DNA from 2 places in the Streptomyces sp. NPDC058697 genome. Region 1 is predicted to be linked to the other one. Evidence: riboswitches for the same ligand, from Rfam matches in the RefSeq annotation. Region 1 holds a riboswitch; the other holds the start of a gene.
The links. A riboswitch is a leader RNA that binds a small molecule or an ion and turns the genes downstream of it on or off. The one in region 1 is predicted to bind glycine.
Positions count from the first base shown of each region.

Region 1 (6,577 bases):
TCATCGTCTTGATGACCTTGTCGAGGGACACCTTGTGGGAGCCGTCGCCGCGCATGGCCATCCTGGCCGCCGTGACGGCCTTGACCGCTGCCATGCCGTTGCGCTCGATGCAGGGGATCTGGACGAGGCCGCCGACCGGGTCGCAGGTGAGGCCGAGGTTGTGCTCCATGCCGATCTCCGCGGCGTTCTCCACCTGCTCCGGGCTGCCGCCCAGTACCTCCGCCAGCGCGCCCGCCGCCATCGAGCAGGCCGAGCCGACCTCACCCTGGCAGCCGACCTCGGCGCCGGAGATGGAGGCGTTCTCCTTGAAGAGCATGCCGATTGCGCCCGCCGCGAGCATGAAGCGGACCACACCCTCCTCGTCCGCGCCGGGCACGAAGTTGATGTAGTAGTGCAGGACCGCCGGGATGATGCCGGCCGCGCCGTTCGTCGGGGCGGTCACCACGCGGCCGCCCGCCGCGTTCTCCTCGTTCACCGCCATCGCGTACAGCGTGATCCACTCCATCGCGTGGGCCAACGGGTCGCCCTCGGCGCGCAGTTGGCGTGCCGACATGGCCGCGCGGCGGCGGACCCTGAGGCCGCCGGGCAGGATGCCCTCACGGGACATGCCGCGCGAGACGCACGCCTGCATCACCCGCCAGATGGCCAGCAGCCCCTCGCGGATCTCGTCCTCGGTGCGCCAGGCCCGCTCGTTCTCCAGCATCAGGGCGGAGATCGACAGGCCCGTCTCCTTCGTCAGGCGCAGCAGCTCGTCGCCCGTGCGGAAGGGGTACTTGAGAACCGTGTCGTCCAGCTTGATGCGGTCCGCGCCCACCGCGTCCTCGTCGACGACGAACCCGCCGCCCACCGAGTAGTACGTCTTCGACAGCAGCTCGCCGCCCGAGGCGTCGTACGCCCACAGCGTCATGCCGTTCGCGTGGTACGGCAGCGTCTTGCGGCGGTGCAGGACCAGGTCGTCGGGGAAGGAGAAGTCGATCTCCTGGTCGCCGAGCAGGGCGATGCGGCCCGACGACTTGATCTGCTCGACCCGTTCGTCGGCCCCCTCCACGTCCACCGTGCGCGGTGAGGCGCCCTCCAGGCCGAGCAGCACCGCCTTGGGGGTGCCGTGGCCGTGGCCGGTCGCGCCCAGTGAGCCGTACAGCTCGGCGCGTACCGAGGTCACCGAGGACAGGACGTCCTCGGTGCGCAGCCGGCGGGCGAACATCCGCGCGGCACGCATCGGGCCGACCGTGTGGGAGCTGGACGGGCCGATGCCGATCGAGAACAGGTCGAAGACCGAGATGGCCACGGGGACTCCTCAAAGCGGGGGTGATGCAGAAAAGACGAAAGGCGCGAAGCGCTGCGACCAGGGCGGTGGTGGTGGGTGTCGGGCGGGCGAGGCACCGCGCACACCTTCCAGTGTGCGCGGTGCCCCGGTGAAACGGGACTACTGGCCCAGACCGGGGTACAGCGGGTGCTTGTCCGCCAGTGCGGACACCCGGGCCTTCAGCGCCTGCGCGTCGGCCTCCCCGAAGGTCGAGGGGGCCTTCAGCGCCTCGGCGATGACGTCCGCGACCTCGGCGAAGTCCTCGGCCGTGAAGCCGCGGGTGGCCAGGGCGGGCGTGCCGATCCGCAGGCCCGAGGTGACCATCGGCGGGCGCGGGTCGTTCGGGACGGCGTTGCGGTTGACGGTGATGCCGACCTCGTGGAGACGGTCCTCGGCCTGCTGGCCGTCCAGCTCCGAGTCGCGCAGGTCGACCAGGATCAGGTGGACGTCCGTACCGCCGGAGAGGACGTTCACCCCGGCCGCACGCGCGTCGGGCGCCGTCAGCCGCTCGGCGAGGATCCGGGCGCCCTCGACCGTACGGCGCTGGCGCTCCTTGAAGTCCTCCGAGGCGGCGACCTTGAAGGAGACGGCCTTGGCCGCGATCACGTGCTCCAGGGGGCCGCCCTGGAAGCCCGGGAAGACCGACGAGTTCAGCTTCTTCGCGAAGGCCTTCTTGGCGAGGATGATCCCGCCGCGGGGCCCGCCCAGCGTCTTGTGGGTGGTGGAGGTGACCACGTCCGCGTGCTCCACCGGGTTCGGGTGGAGACCGGCCGCGACCAGACCCGCGAAGTGCGCCATGTCGACCCACAGATAGGCCTCGACCTCGTCCGCGATGCGGCGGAACTCGGCGAAGTCCAGCTGCCGCGGGTACGCCGACCAGCCGGCGATGATCACCTTCGGACGGTGCTCCTTGGCGAGCCGCTCGACCTCGGCCATGTCGACCAGGCCGGCCTCGTCCACGTGGTACGCGACCACGTTGAACTGCTTGCCGGAGAAGTTGAGCCGCATCCCGTGGGTGAGGTGGCCGCCGTGGGCCAGGTCCAGGCCGAGGATGGTGTCGCCGGGCTGGGCCAGCGCGAACAGCGCGGCCTGGTTGGCGGAGGCGCCCGAGTGCGGCTGCACGTTGGCGTACTCGGCGCCGAACAGCTCCTTGACCCGGTCGATGGCGATCTGCTCGGCGACGTCGACGTGCTCGCAGCCGCCGTAGTAGCGGCGGCCCGGGTAGCCCTCGGCGTACTTGTTGGTGAGGACCGAGCCCTGGGCCTCCATGACGGCGACCGGAGCGAAGTTCTCCGAGGCGATCATTTCGAGGGTGGACTGCTGACGGTGCAGCTCGGCGTCGACGGCGGCGGCGACGTCCGGGTCGAGCTCGTGGAGGGACTGGTTCAGAAGCGACATCGGTCAGGAGTCCTTAGCTGCCGGAGAATTCGGTGTACTCGTCCGCGGAGAGCAGGTCCTTCGGCTCCTCCGCGACCCGTACCTTGAACAGCCAGCCGCCCTCGAACGGGGCGGTGTTCACCAGCGCGGGGTCGTCCACGACGTCCTGGTTGATCTCGGTGATCTCGCCGGAGACGGGCGAGTACAGATCGCTCACCGACTTGGTCGACTCCAGCTCGCCGCAGGTCTCGCCCGCGGTCACCGCGGAACCCACCTCCGGGAGCTGGACGTACACCACATCGCCGAGCGCGTTGGCCGCGTGCTCGGTGATGCCGACCGTCGAGACGCCGTCCTCGGCGCCCGACAGCCACTCGTGCTCCTTGCTGTAGCGCAGCTGCTGGGGGTTGCTCATGGCCTGAATTCTCCTGTACGCGGGGGAGTGCTGATGCAGGGGGACTGGGGGTGACCTGGGCGGATGTGCTCCGGGTCACTTCTGACGCTGCCGACCGGTGTCGCACAGGGCCTGCGAACCGGTGTCACTTCCGACGCCGGCCGACCGGTGTCACTTCTGACGCCGACCGTCCGGTGTCACTTTCGACTCGTGCCGACCGATGTCACTTCTGACGCTTGCGGACCAGTGTCACTTCTGGCGCTTGTAGAAGGGCAGCGCCACGACCTCGTACGGCTCGTGGCTGCCCCGGATGTCCACGCCGACACCGGGCGTGCCGGGTGCGGAGTGCGCGGCGTCGACGTACGCCATCGCGATCGGCTTGCCCAGGGTCGGCGAGGGCGCGCCCGAGGTGACCTCGCCGACGGCCTTGCCGTCGGCGACGACCGGGTATCCGGCGCGCGGCACACGGCGGCCCTCGGCGATCAGGCCGACGAGGACGCGCGGGGGCTGCGACTCGGCCCGGGCGGCGGCCGCGGTCAGCGCCTCGCGCCCCACGAAGTCGCCCTCCTTCTCGAACTTCACGACCCGGCCGAGCCCGGCGTCGAAGGGGGTGAGCGAGGTGCTCAGCTCATTCCCGTACAGCGGCATGCCCGCCTCCAGGCGCAGGGTGTCCCGGCAGGAGAGGCCGCAGGGGACGAGCCCGACGGGGGTGCCCGCGTCGGTCAGTGCCTGCCACAGCTTCTCGGCGTCGGCCGGAGCCACGAACAGCTCGAAGCCGTCCTCGCCGGTGTAGCCGGTGCGCGCGATCAGCGCGGGGACGCCCGCGACCGTGCCGGGCAGGCCGGCGTAGTACTTCAGGCCGTCCAGGTCGGCGTCGGTGAGGGACTTGAGGATGCCGGGGGACTCGGGGCCCTGGATCGCGAGCAGGGCGTACGCGTCGCGGTCGTCGCGGACCTCGGCGTCGAAGCCCTCCGCCCGCTCCACGAGCGAGTCCAGGACGGTCTGGGCGTTGGAGGCGTTGGCGACGACCATGTACGTGGTCTCCGCCAGCCGGTAGACGATCAGGTCGTCCAGGATGCCGCCGTCGGCCCGGCAGATCATCGTGTAGCGGGCCCGTCCGGGCTTCACGCCCCCGATGTTGCCGACCAGCGCGAAGTCGAGCAGCGCGGCCGCCTGAGGCCCGGTCACGGTGATCTCGCCCATGTGGGAGAGGTCGAAGAGCCCGGCCCGGGTGCGTACGGCGAGGTGCTCGTCGCGCTCGGAGCCGTATCGCAGGGGCATGTCCCAGCCGGCGAAATCGGTCATCGTCGCGCCGAGCGAACGATGGAGGGCGTCGAGCGCGGTATGGCGCGGTTCAACGGGGGCGTTACTGCTCACGGTGGGGCTCCCAAGGCATGACGGCGAGGTCGTTCCTCCCCATCTGTCATCGGAACCTGAGAGGTTCGCCGTGACCACCGGTCGGCCGGACGGTCACTGACTTGCACCTTGGGTGGAGCCGAAGCCCTGCTGACAGGGAGACGGCCCGCTTTTCAGATGTGCCTCGCCCGCGCGGTAACGGTGCCTGAGAGATTCAAGGGAGGGACTTGCTCCTTCGGCGCCCGGACCACGTACGAAAAAACGTGTCCGGAACTCTCCCGCGCGGATTCAAGCGGCCGGTATGCAGTTGGCGGGCACATCATTGCACGCATCGGAGCGGCGCGGCAGGGGACTCTTCGCGAGGGGGCGGTGCACGGCGTCACGGCCCGGCCGCACGGCGTCCGCACAGGGTCCACAGGCATCCACAGCGATCTGTGACGGGGCTGTGGCAGGACGAGAACAGAAATGAGGGGACCAGCGCATTACCTTCTCTTTACACTCGACGGGGATGGGTCTCCCGACCCCATGGGGAGGACGATCAGGGTGAACAGGACCACGGCGTACGCCACGAGCGCGGCCATCGCGCTGCCCAAGCAGCCCACTGCCCCGGCCGGGGAGGCGTGCGGCCCGCTTCAGGCGCCCGTCGTCCGCGACCTGCGGGAGCGCGCGGGCCACAGCCCGCACGGCCTCCGCTTCGGCACGTCCGACCTGGTGGTGGTCACGGGCCTGCCCGGCAGCGGCAAGTCGACCCTGATGCGCCGGGCGGTGACGGGCCGCCGCATCGACTCCCAGGACACCCGCGACCGCTGGGACGGCCGGCTGGCCCGCTTCCTGCCGTACGCGGTCTACCGGCCCCTGGTCCGCGCCGCGCACTACGCGGGCCTGCGCCGGGCCCTGCGGTCCGGCGAGGGGGTCGTGGTGCACGACTGCGGGACGCAGGCCTGGGTGCGCAGCTGGCTGGCCCGGGACGCCCGGCGGCGCGGCGGCACCCTGCACCTGCTGCTGCTCGACGTGGACCCGGGCACGGCCCTGGACGGCCAGCGTGAGCGGGGCCGCGGTGTCTCGCGGTACGCGTTCGCGCGGCACCGCGGCGCGTTCCGCCGGCTGCTGCGTTCCGTGGAGAAGGGCGACCTGCCGGAGGGCTGCGGCTCGGCGGTGCTCATCGACCGGGCGGCGGCGGACGTGCTGCGGCGGGTCGACTTCGGCGACTGAGGTCCCGGCGACCGGACGGACTGCGGCGGGGGAGGGCGCGTGCGCGTAATCTCGACAGCCGCAGACGGCGGTTCGAGCAGGCGGTAGAGAGATGGACTTCCCGGCACAGGACATTCCGGTGCAAGCACACCCACACCCCCATGTCGGCTGGCCCGGCAACGAGTTGGAGGCGGTACTGGCCGCCTCCCTCGGCGCGGCGTCGCCTTCGGCGGGAGCCCGGATCGTGGAGGTCATGGGCCGCAGCTTCCTCTGGGTGCCGCTGCCCGAGGGCGGCGGCCCGCACAGCGGCCCGCTCGACCTGCCCACGATGGAGTTCGGCGGGCAGGCGTACGTGCCGGTCTTCAGCTCGGAGCAGCAGTTCCGCCAGGTCGTCGGCGACCACCTGTCGTACACGGTGGCGCCCGCCGTCGAGTTCGCGCGCGGGCTGCCGCCCCAGGTGGGCATCGTGGTGAACCCGGACGGCACGGTCGGGGTGCCGCTGCCGCCGCCCGCCGTGGCCGAGCTGTGCCGGACCGGACGTACGGAGCTGGACGGGCAGGCGAGCGGCGGCCGGGTGCGGCTGTTCCAGCCGGACTGGCAGCACGACCCGGTGGACTTCCTGGCCGCCGCCTCCGCGGAGTTCGCCGCGACCGGTGTCGTCCTGAGCGCCCGCCGCTGTCTGGCGAGCATCGAGGGCGGCGACCCCGTGATGTTCATCGGCGTGGAGCTGGCCCACTGGCACGACGACGCCCGCGCCCTCCCCCTGGACGCCGTGGGCCGCGCCCTCGGCCAGGTCCCCGTGCCCCACCCGGTGAACCTCGTCTTCCTGGACGTGGCCCAGGACCCGGTGGGCGACTGGCTGCGGACGCAGGTGCGCCCGTTCTACACCGGGGCCCACTAGTTCTCGCCGCCCGGCAAGGGCGCGCCCCGAAGGGGCGCGGGGAACGGCGCGCTCA
Region 1 is NZ_JBHXSU010000045.1:49,184-55,760, reverse strand. Features, by position in the region: gene ACFWXQ_RS45905 (L-serine ammonia-lyase) at 1-1,288, opposite strand, end outside; gene glyA (serine hydroxymethyltransferase) at 1,427-2,704, opposite strand; gene gcvH (glycine cleavage system protein GcvH) at 2,718-3,095, opposite strand; gene gcvT (glycine cleavage system aminomethyltransferase GcvT) at 3,324-4,451, opposite strand; glycine riboswitch at 4,614-4,721, opposite strand; gene ACFWXQ_RS45885 (AAA family ATPase) at 4,974-5,642, shown strand; gene ACFWXQ_RS45880 (enhanced serine sensitivity protein SseB) at 5,734-6,522, shown strand.

Region 2 (6,577 bases), on a different contig from region 1:
GAGCGGCGCGGTGCACCGAGGGCGGCGGGGGCAAGCCGTCCGGACATATGAGGGGCCGGCCCGGGAAGGAATCCCGAACCGGCCCCGACTCATGTCCGTCGGTGATTACTCTTCGTAGGCGTCCAGCGGCGGGCAGGAGCAGACCAGGTTCCGGTCGCCGTAGGCCTGGTCGATCCGGCGCACCGGCGGCCAGTACTTGTCCGCGGCCGAGACACCGGCCGGGAACACCGCCTCCTCGCGGCTGTACGCGTGCTCCCAGGCGTCGCCGAGCGCGGCGGCCGTGTGCGGGGCGTTCCGCAGCGGGTTGTCGTCCGCCGCCCACTCGCCCGAGCCGACCTTCTCGATCTCCGCACGGATGGCGATCATCGCGTCACAGAACCGGTCGATTTCGGTCAGATCCTCGCTCTCCGTGGGCTCGATCATCAGCGTGCCGGCCACCGGGAACGACATCGTCGGCGCGTGGAACCCGTAGTCGATCAGCCGCTTGGCGACGTCGTCGACGCTCACACCGGTCGCCTTGGTCAGCGGCCGCAGATCGATGATGCACTCGTGCGCCACGAGCCCGCCGGGACCGGTGTAGAGCACCGGGAAGTGCGGCTCAAGACGCTTGGCGATGTAGTTGGCGCTGAGCACGGCGACCTGGGTGGCCCGCTTGAGCCCCTCACCGCCCATGAGACGGACGTACGCCCACGAGATGGGCAGGATGCCCGCGGAGCCCCAGGGAGCGGCCGAGATCGGGCCCACGCCCGTCTCCGGGCCCGCGGCGGGCTGCAGCGGGTGGTTCGGCAGATACGGCGCCAGGTGCGAGCGCACCCCCACCGGGCCCACGCCCGGACCGCCGCCGCCGTGCGGGATGCAGAACGTCTTGTGCAGGTTGAGGTGCGAGACGTCGCCGCCGAAGTGCCCCGGCTTGGCAAGCCCCACCAGTGCGTTGAGGTTGGCGCCGTCGACGTACACCTGGCCGCCCGCCTCGTGCACCTGGGCGCAGATGTCGGCGACGTGCTCCTCGAACACCCCGTGCGTCGAGGGGTACGTGATCATCAGTACCGACAGCTCGTCGCGGTGCTGCTCGATCTTGGCCCGCAGGTCCTCGACGTCGATCTCGCCGTCGTCGGCGGTCTTCACGACGACGACCTTCATCCCGGCCATCACCGCACTCGCGGCGTTCGTCCCGTGCGCGGACGACGGGATGAGGCAGACCGTGCGCTGCTCGTTGCCGTTGGCCCGGTGATAGCCGCGTACGGCCAGCAGACCGGCCAGCTCGCCCTGCGAACCGGCGTTGGGCTGCAGCGACACCTTGTCGTACCCGGTGACCTCGGCGAGCCGCTCCTCCAGCTCACGGATGAGCGTGAGATAGCCCTGCGCCTGCTCGGCGGGCGCGAAGGGGTGCAGCTGACCGAACTCGGGCCAGGTCACCGGCTCCATCTCGGTCGTCGCGTTGAGCTTCATCGTGCAGGAGCCCAGCGGGATCATGCCCCGGTCGAGCGCGTAGTCACGGTCAGCGAGCCGGCGCAGGTAGCGCAGCATCGCGGTCTCGGAACGGTACTGGTGGAAGACCGGATGCGTGAGGTACTCGTCGGTGCGCAGCTGCGCGGCCGGCAGCGTGTCCTCCGTCGCCCCGTCCAGCAGGGCCACGTCGCCGTCGACCCCGAACGCGGCCCAGACAGCACCCAGTTGGGCCCGCGTGGTGGTCTCGTCGCAGGCGAGGGACAGGTGGTCGGCGTCGACGAGCCGGAGGTTGACCCCGCCCCGGCGCGCCGCCGCGAGCGTCTCGGCCGCCTTGCCCGGCACCCGCACGGTCAGCGTGTCGAAGTACGCCTCGTGGACGACCTCGACCCCGCCGGCCTTCAGGCCCGCGGCGAGGATCGTGGCGTACCGGTGGGTGCGCCGCGCGATGGACTTCAGTCCCTGGGGCCCGTGGTAGACGGCGTACATCCCGGCCATCACGGCGAGCAGCACCTGGGCCGTACAGATGTTGCTGGTCGCCTTCTCGCGGCGGATGTGCTGCTCGCGCGTCTGCAGGGCGAGCCGGTACGCCTTGTTGCCGTCCGCGTCGACCGAGACGCCGACGAGCCGGCCGGGCAGGCTGCGCGCGAACTTCTCGCGCACGGCCATGTATCCGGCGTGCGGCCCGCCGAAGCCCATCGGCACCCCGAAGCGCTGGGTCGTACCGACCGCGATGTCGGCGCCGAGCTCACCGGGCGAGGTGAGCAGCGTCAGGGCGAGCAGATCGGCGGCGACGGTGACGACCGCGCCGAGCTCGTGCGCCCGCTCGACGACGGGCCTGAGGTCCCGTACGGCACCGGAGGCGCCGGGGTACTGGAGGAGTACGCCGTTGATCTCGCGCTCGGCGAGCTCGGCCGGAATGCCGTCGCTCAGGTCGGCGACGACGACCTCGACGCCGGTCGGCTCGGCGCGGGTCTCGATCACGGCGATCGTCTGCGGCATGGTGTCCGCGTCGACGAGGAACAGGCCCTTCTTGTTCTTGCCCATGCGCCGCGACAGCGCCATGGCCTCGGCGGCCGCCGTGCCCTCGTCGAGCAGCGAGGCCCCGGAGGTCGGCAGTCCGGTCAGCTCGGCGACCACGGTCTGGAAGTTCAGCAGCGCCTCAAGGCGACCCTGCGAGATCTCGGGCTGATACGGCGTGTACGCGGTGTACCAGGCCGGACTCTCCATGACATTGCGCAGGATCACGGGCGGAGTGAACGTCCCGTAGTACCCGAGCCCGATCATGGAATCCAGCACCTGGTTGCGGTCCGCGAGGGAGCGCAGCTCGGCCAGTACCTCGGCCTCGGTGCGGGCGCCCGGCAGTTCGAGCGAGTCGGCGTTCTTGATCACATCCGGGACCGCGGTGGCCGTCAGCTCGTCGAGCGAGCCGTACCCCACGTGCGCGAGCATCTTGGCCCGGGCTTCGAGGTCGGGCCCGATGTGGCGCTGCTCGAAGGGGATTCCCTGTTCGAGCTCTGAGAGCGGAATACGATGGGCGGTCATGTGCGGAGGCCTCCTGGTCTGACGACCTTCGAGGGGCACCACTGCATGGGTGCCCGGACGGCCTCCCCCTCTGTCATCTCAACCTGAGAGCTTCACCGGCCCGCCGTGTAGGCACACCGGCTTTCACCGTCGGTGAGAGCGGAAGCCGTCAAAAACTCGAACACCGCTCTGCTTTCCAGAGTGACCTCGTCCATGCGGTACGTGGGCCTGAGAGATTCCGGGGAGGATTTGCTCCTTCGGCGCCTCCGATGAAGCCTGGAGGACTCTCCCGCACGGGGTCAGCAGCCGTTGCCCAGCGTACCAGCGGGGTTCCCTCGAGTGGCCGCCCTCCTCAAAGTGCTCTTTCGTAGTGCTTACGGATGAGTTGCGAGCAGCTGGAGGGCCCGTGCAGACCGACATCGATCCGCGCAACCTGATAGGCCGCAAGGCGTTCGACCGCAACGGCACCAAAATCGGCACCGTCGACGAGGTCTACCTCGACGACGCGACCGGTGTACCGGAGTGGGCGGCCATACGCACCGGCCTGTTCAGCAGAGACGCCTTCGTCCCCCTGGAGCCCAGCGAGCTGGCCGACGGGGCCCTGCGCGTCCCCTTCGAACGCGCCCTGATCAAGGACGCCCCCGACTTCGGCGTGGGCCGCCACCTCTCCCCCGAACAAGAACTCCAGCTCTACCACCACTACGGCCTGGACGTAGCCCCCCCGCCCCCCTTCCCGGACCGCGACTTCGGCCACCTGGCAGGCAAGGACGAGTCCCCGTAGGGGCAGCCCGGGAGCCGCCAACCAGAGAAACGGCCAGTTCCTTCGCCTCTTAGGGGCACAGAGACCCCGCTGTCTTTTAGGGGCGCGGGGAACTGCGCGCCAAGCCACAACGCACCCGCAGCCAGAAACCCCCCTCAGCCACCCCGTCGTCCAGGGGCGCGGGGAACTGCGCGACAAGCCACAACCAACCCGCACACACAAACGCACCGAGGTCACCCCTCCCCGCCCGCCGCAGGCGACCCCGCAGGCGACCCCGCAGGGGACCCCACACCCCCAGGCCGCCGCTCAACCAACGGCAACGGCTCCGCAACCTCCAACAAAGGATCATCGCTCCGAAACGTCCGCACCCGCCCCGGAGGGGAACCCGGCGTCTCGAACCGCACCGTCACCCGCCCCAGCCCACTCCCCTGCACCCACCCGTGCCCGAACTCGGCATGCCGCACATCGTGCCCCGCATGCCACCGCCGCTCCTCCGGAGGAACCGGCTCCTCGACCGCCTCCTCGGCTTCTTCCTTCTCCGCATGCTCAAGCTCCTCGGCAGAGGCAGCAGCGGCGGCGGCAGCCGTCCGGGCCTGGGCGAAGAGATCCTCCTGCGTGTAGTCGGCAAGCCCCGAGACCCCCACCCCCAGAAGCCGTACGCCGCCCGTGGTGTCCACGGACTCCAGCAACCGCGCTGCGGCCTCCCGCACCACCGCGGGGTCGTCCGTGGGCCCCCTCAGCGTCTCGGACCGGGTCAGCGTCGAGAAGTCGTACCGCCGCACCTTCAGCACGATGGTCCGCCCCGACAGATGCGCACCCCGCAACCGCCGCACACACCGGTCGGCGAGCCGCTGGACCTCCATCCGCACCCGCACCCGGTCATGGATGTCCACGTCGTACGTGTCCTCGACGGACACCGACTTGGTGTCCCGCTCGGCCACCACGGGCCGCACGTCGTGCGCGAGCGCCATGGCGTACAGCGCGACCCCGTGGGCCTTCCCCAGGAGCCGTACGAGCTCGTCCTCGCCCGCCTCGGCGATCTCCCCGACCGTGGTGATCCCGGCCCGCCGCAGATGGTCCCCGGTGGCGGGCCCCACGCCCGGCAGCGTACGCACGGACATGGGGGCGAGCAGCTCCCGCTCGGTGCCCGGCTCTATCAGCACGAGCCCGTCGGGTTTGGCCTGCTCGGAGGCGATCTTCGCGAGCATCTTGGAGGCGGCGAGCCCCACGGATCCGGTCAGCCCTGTGACGGCCCTGATGTCCCCGCGCAGCTTCACCCCGGTCAGCCGCGCCGACTCCGCGTCCCAGGCCGTCTGCCCGGCCTCCAGGTCCACGAACGCCTCGTCCAGGCTCAACGGCTCCACCAGCGGCGACAGCTCCCGCAGCAGGCCCATCACCTGCTCGCTGACCTCCCGGTAGAGCCCGAAGCGCGGTACGAGATACGCGGCGTTCGGCGCCAGCCGGCGGGCCTGCGCCATGGGCATCGCCGAATGCACCCCGAAGACCCGTGCCTCGTACGAGCAGGTCGCCACGACGCCCCGCGGCCCGAGCCCGCCCACGATGACCGCTTTCCCGCGCAGGCTCGGCTTGGCTGCCTGCTCCGCCGAGGCGTAGAAGGCATCCATGTCGAGATGCAGGATCGTGGGCGCGGTTCTCACATGTCCGATGCTGCCCTACGCCACTGACAATGCCCTGCGGACCGGCACGGAGCCGGACGGCCCCGACAGGCCCCCGCCGGGCTCAGACCGCGCGATTGCGCCGCCGAGCCAGCTCGTCCGCCGGATTGGGCCGCACAAGCGTCTCGCCGGTGTCGACCCGCTCCCCGTGCAGCTGTGAGAGGGCGCTCTCCACGTCCCGCCAGACCACGCCGACCGCGATCCCGAAGATGCCCTGGCCGCCCTGGAGGAGCGCGTGGACCTCGTCGGGCGAGGAGCACTCGTAGACCGTCGCGCCGTCGCTCATCAGCGTCATCCGCTCCAGGTCCCGGAACCCGCGCTCACGCAGGTGCTGGACCGTGGTGCGGATGTTCTGCAGCGAGACCCCGGTGTCGAGGAACCGCTTGACGATCTTCAGGACGACTACGTCCCGGAAGCTGTAGAGCCGCTGCGTCCCCGACCCGTAGGCGGCGCGCACGCTCGGCTCGACCAGACCGGTTCTGGCCCAGTAGTCCAGCTGCCGGTAGGTGATGCCCGCGGCCGCGCAGGCCGTGGGCCCCCGATAACCGATCTCCTCGGACGCCACCCCGCCGTCCTCGGGCACCGCTGTCGGCCGCTGTACGTGATCGGCCGCGCTGCTGTGAAGCGGGTACGGGCTGCTCTCCCCCAGACCGGGTCCGGGGGCACCCCCAGCCGTACCGTCGCCGCTGCTTCTCACGCCGACCTCCGTCCTTGACCTGCCTTCTCGACGGTAGGCAGCCACCGGGGGTGCGTCAACGACCGCCACACTCGGCACGCCGAGTGATAATCACCCTAGGAGTGGTTTCCCGTGTCCCACCGCGGGGAAAGGCTAGCCGAATGCTCTCGGGACAATCGCCGTACGGCCTGTCGTCCGGCGGTCCCGGAGGGTCACTGGAGCCCGGACGGGAAGGTCACTGGCTGTTGGTCCCGAAGTCCTCGGGCGAGATCTGGTCGAGGAACTCGCGGAACTTCTCCACCTCGTCCTCCTGCTCGTCCGGGATCGCGATGCCGGCGTCGTCCAGCACCCCGTCGCTGCCGTAGATCGGCGTCCCGGTGCGCAGCGCGAGCGCTATGGCGTCGGACGGCCGGGCGCTCACCTCGACCCCGCTGGCGAACACCAGCTCCGCGTAGAAGACGCCCTCCCGCAGGTCCGTGATGCGCACCTCGGTGA
Region 2 is NZ_JBHXSU010000008.1:332,983-339,559, forward strand. Features, by position in the region: gene ACFWXQ_RS21970 (DUF5999 family protein) at 1-2, shown strand, start outside; gene gcvP (aminomethyl-transferring glycine dehydrogenase) at 106-2,991, opposite strand; glycine riboswitch at 3,177-3,272, opposite strand; gene ACFWXQ_RS21980 (PRC-barrel domain-containing protein) at 3,377-3,751, shown strand; gene ACFWXQ_RS21985 (DNA polymerase IV) at 3,964-5,388, opposite strand; gene ACFWXQ_RS21990 (MerR family transcriptional regulator) at 5,471-6,103, opposite strand; gene ACFWXQ_RS21995 (bifunctional nuclease family protein) at 6,318-6,577, opposite strand, start outside.
Region 2: another riboswitch for glycine. It lies ahead of gcvP (aminomethyl-transferring glycine dehydrogenase); the one in region 1 lies ahead of gcvT (glycine cleavage system aminomethyltransferase GcvT).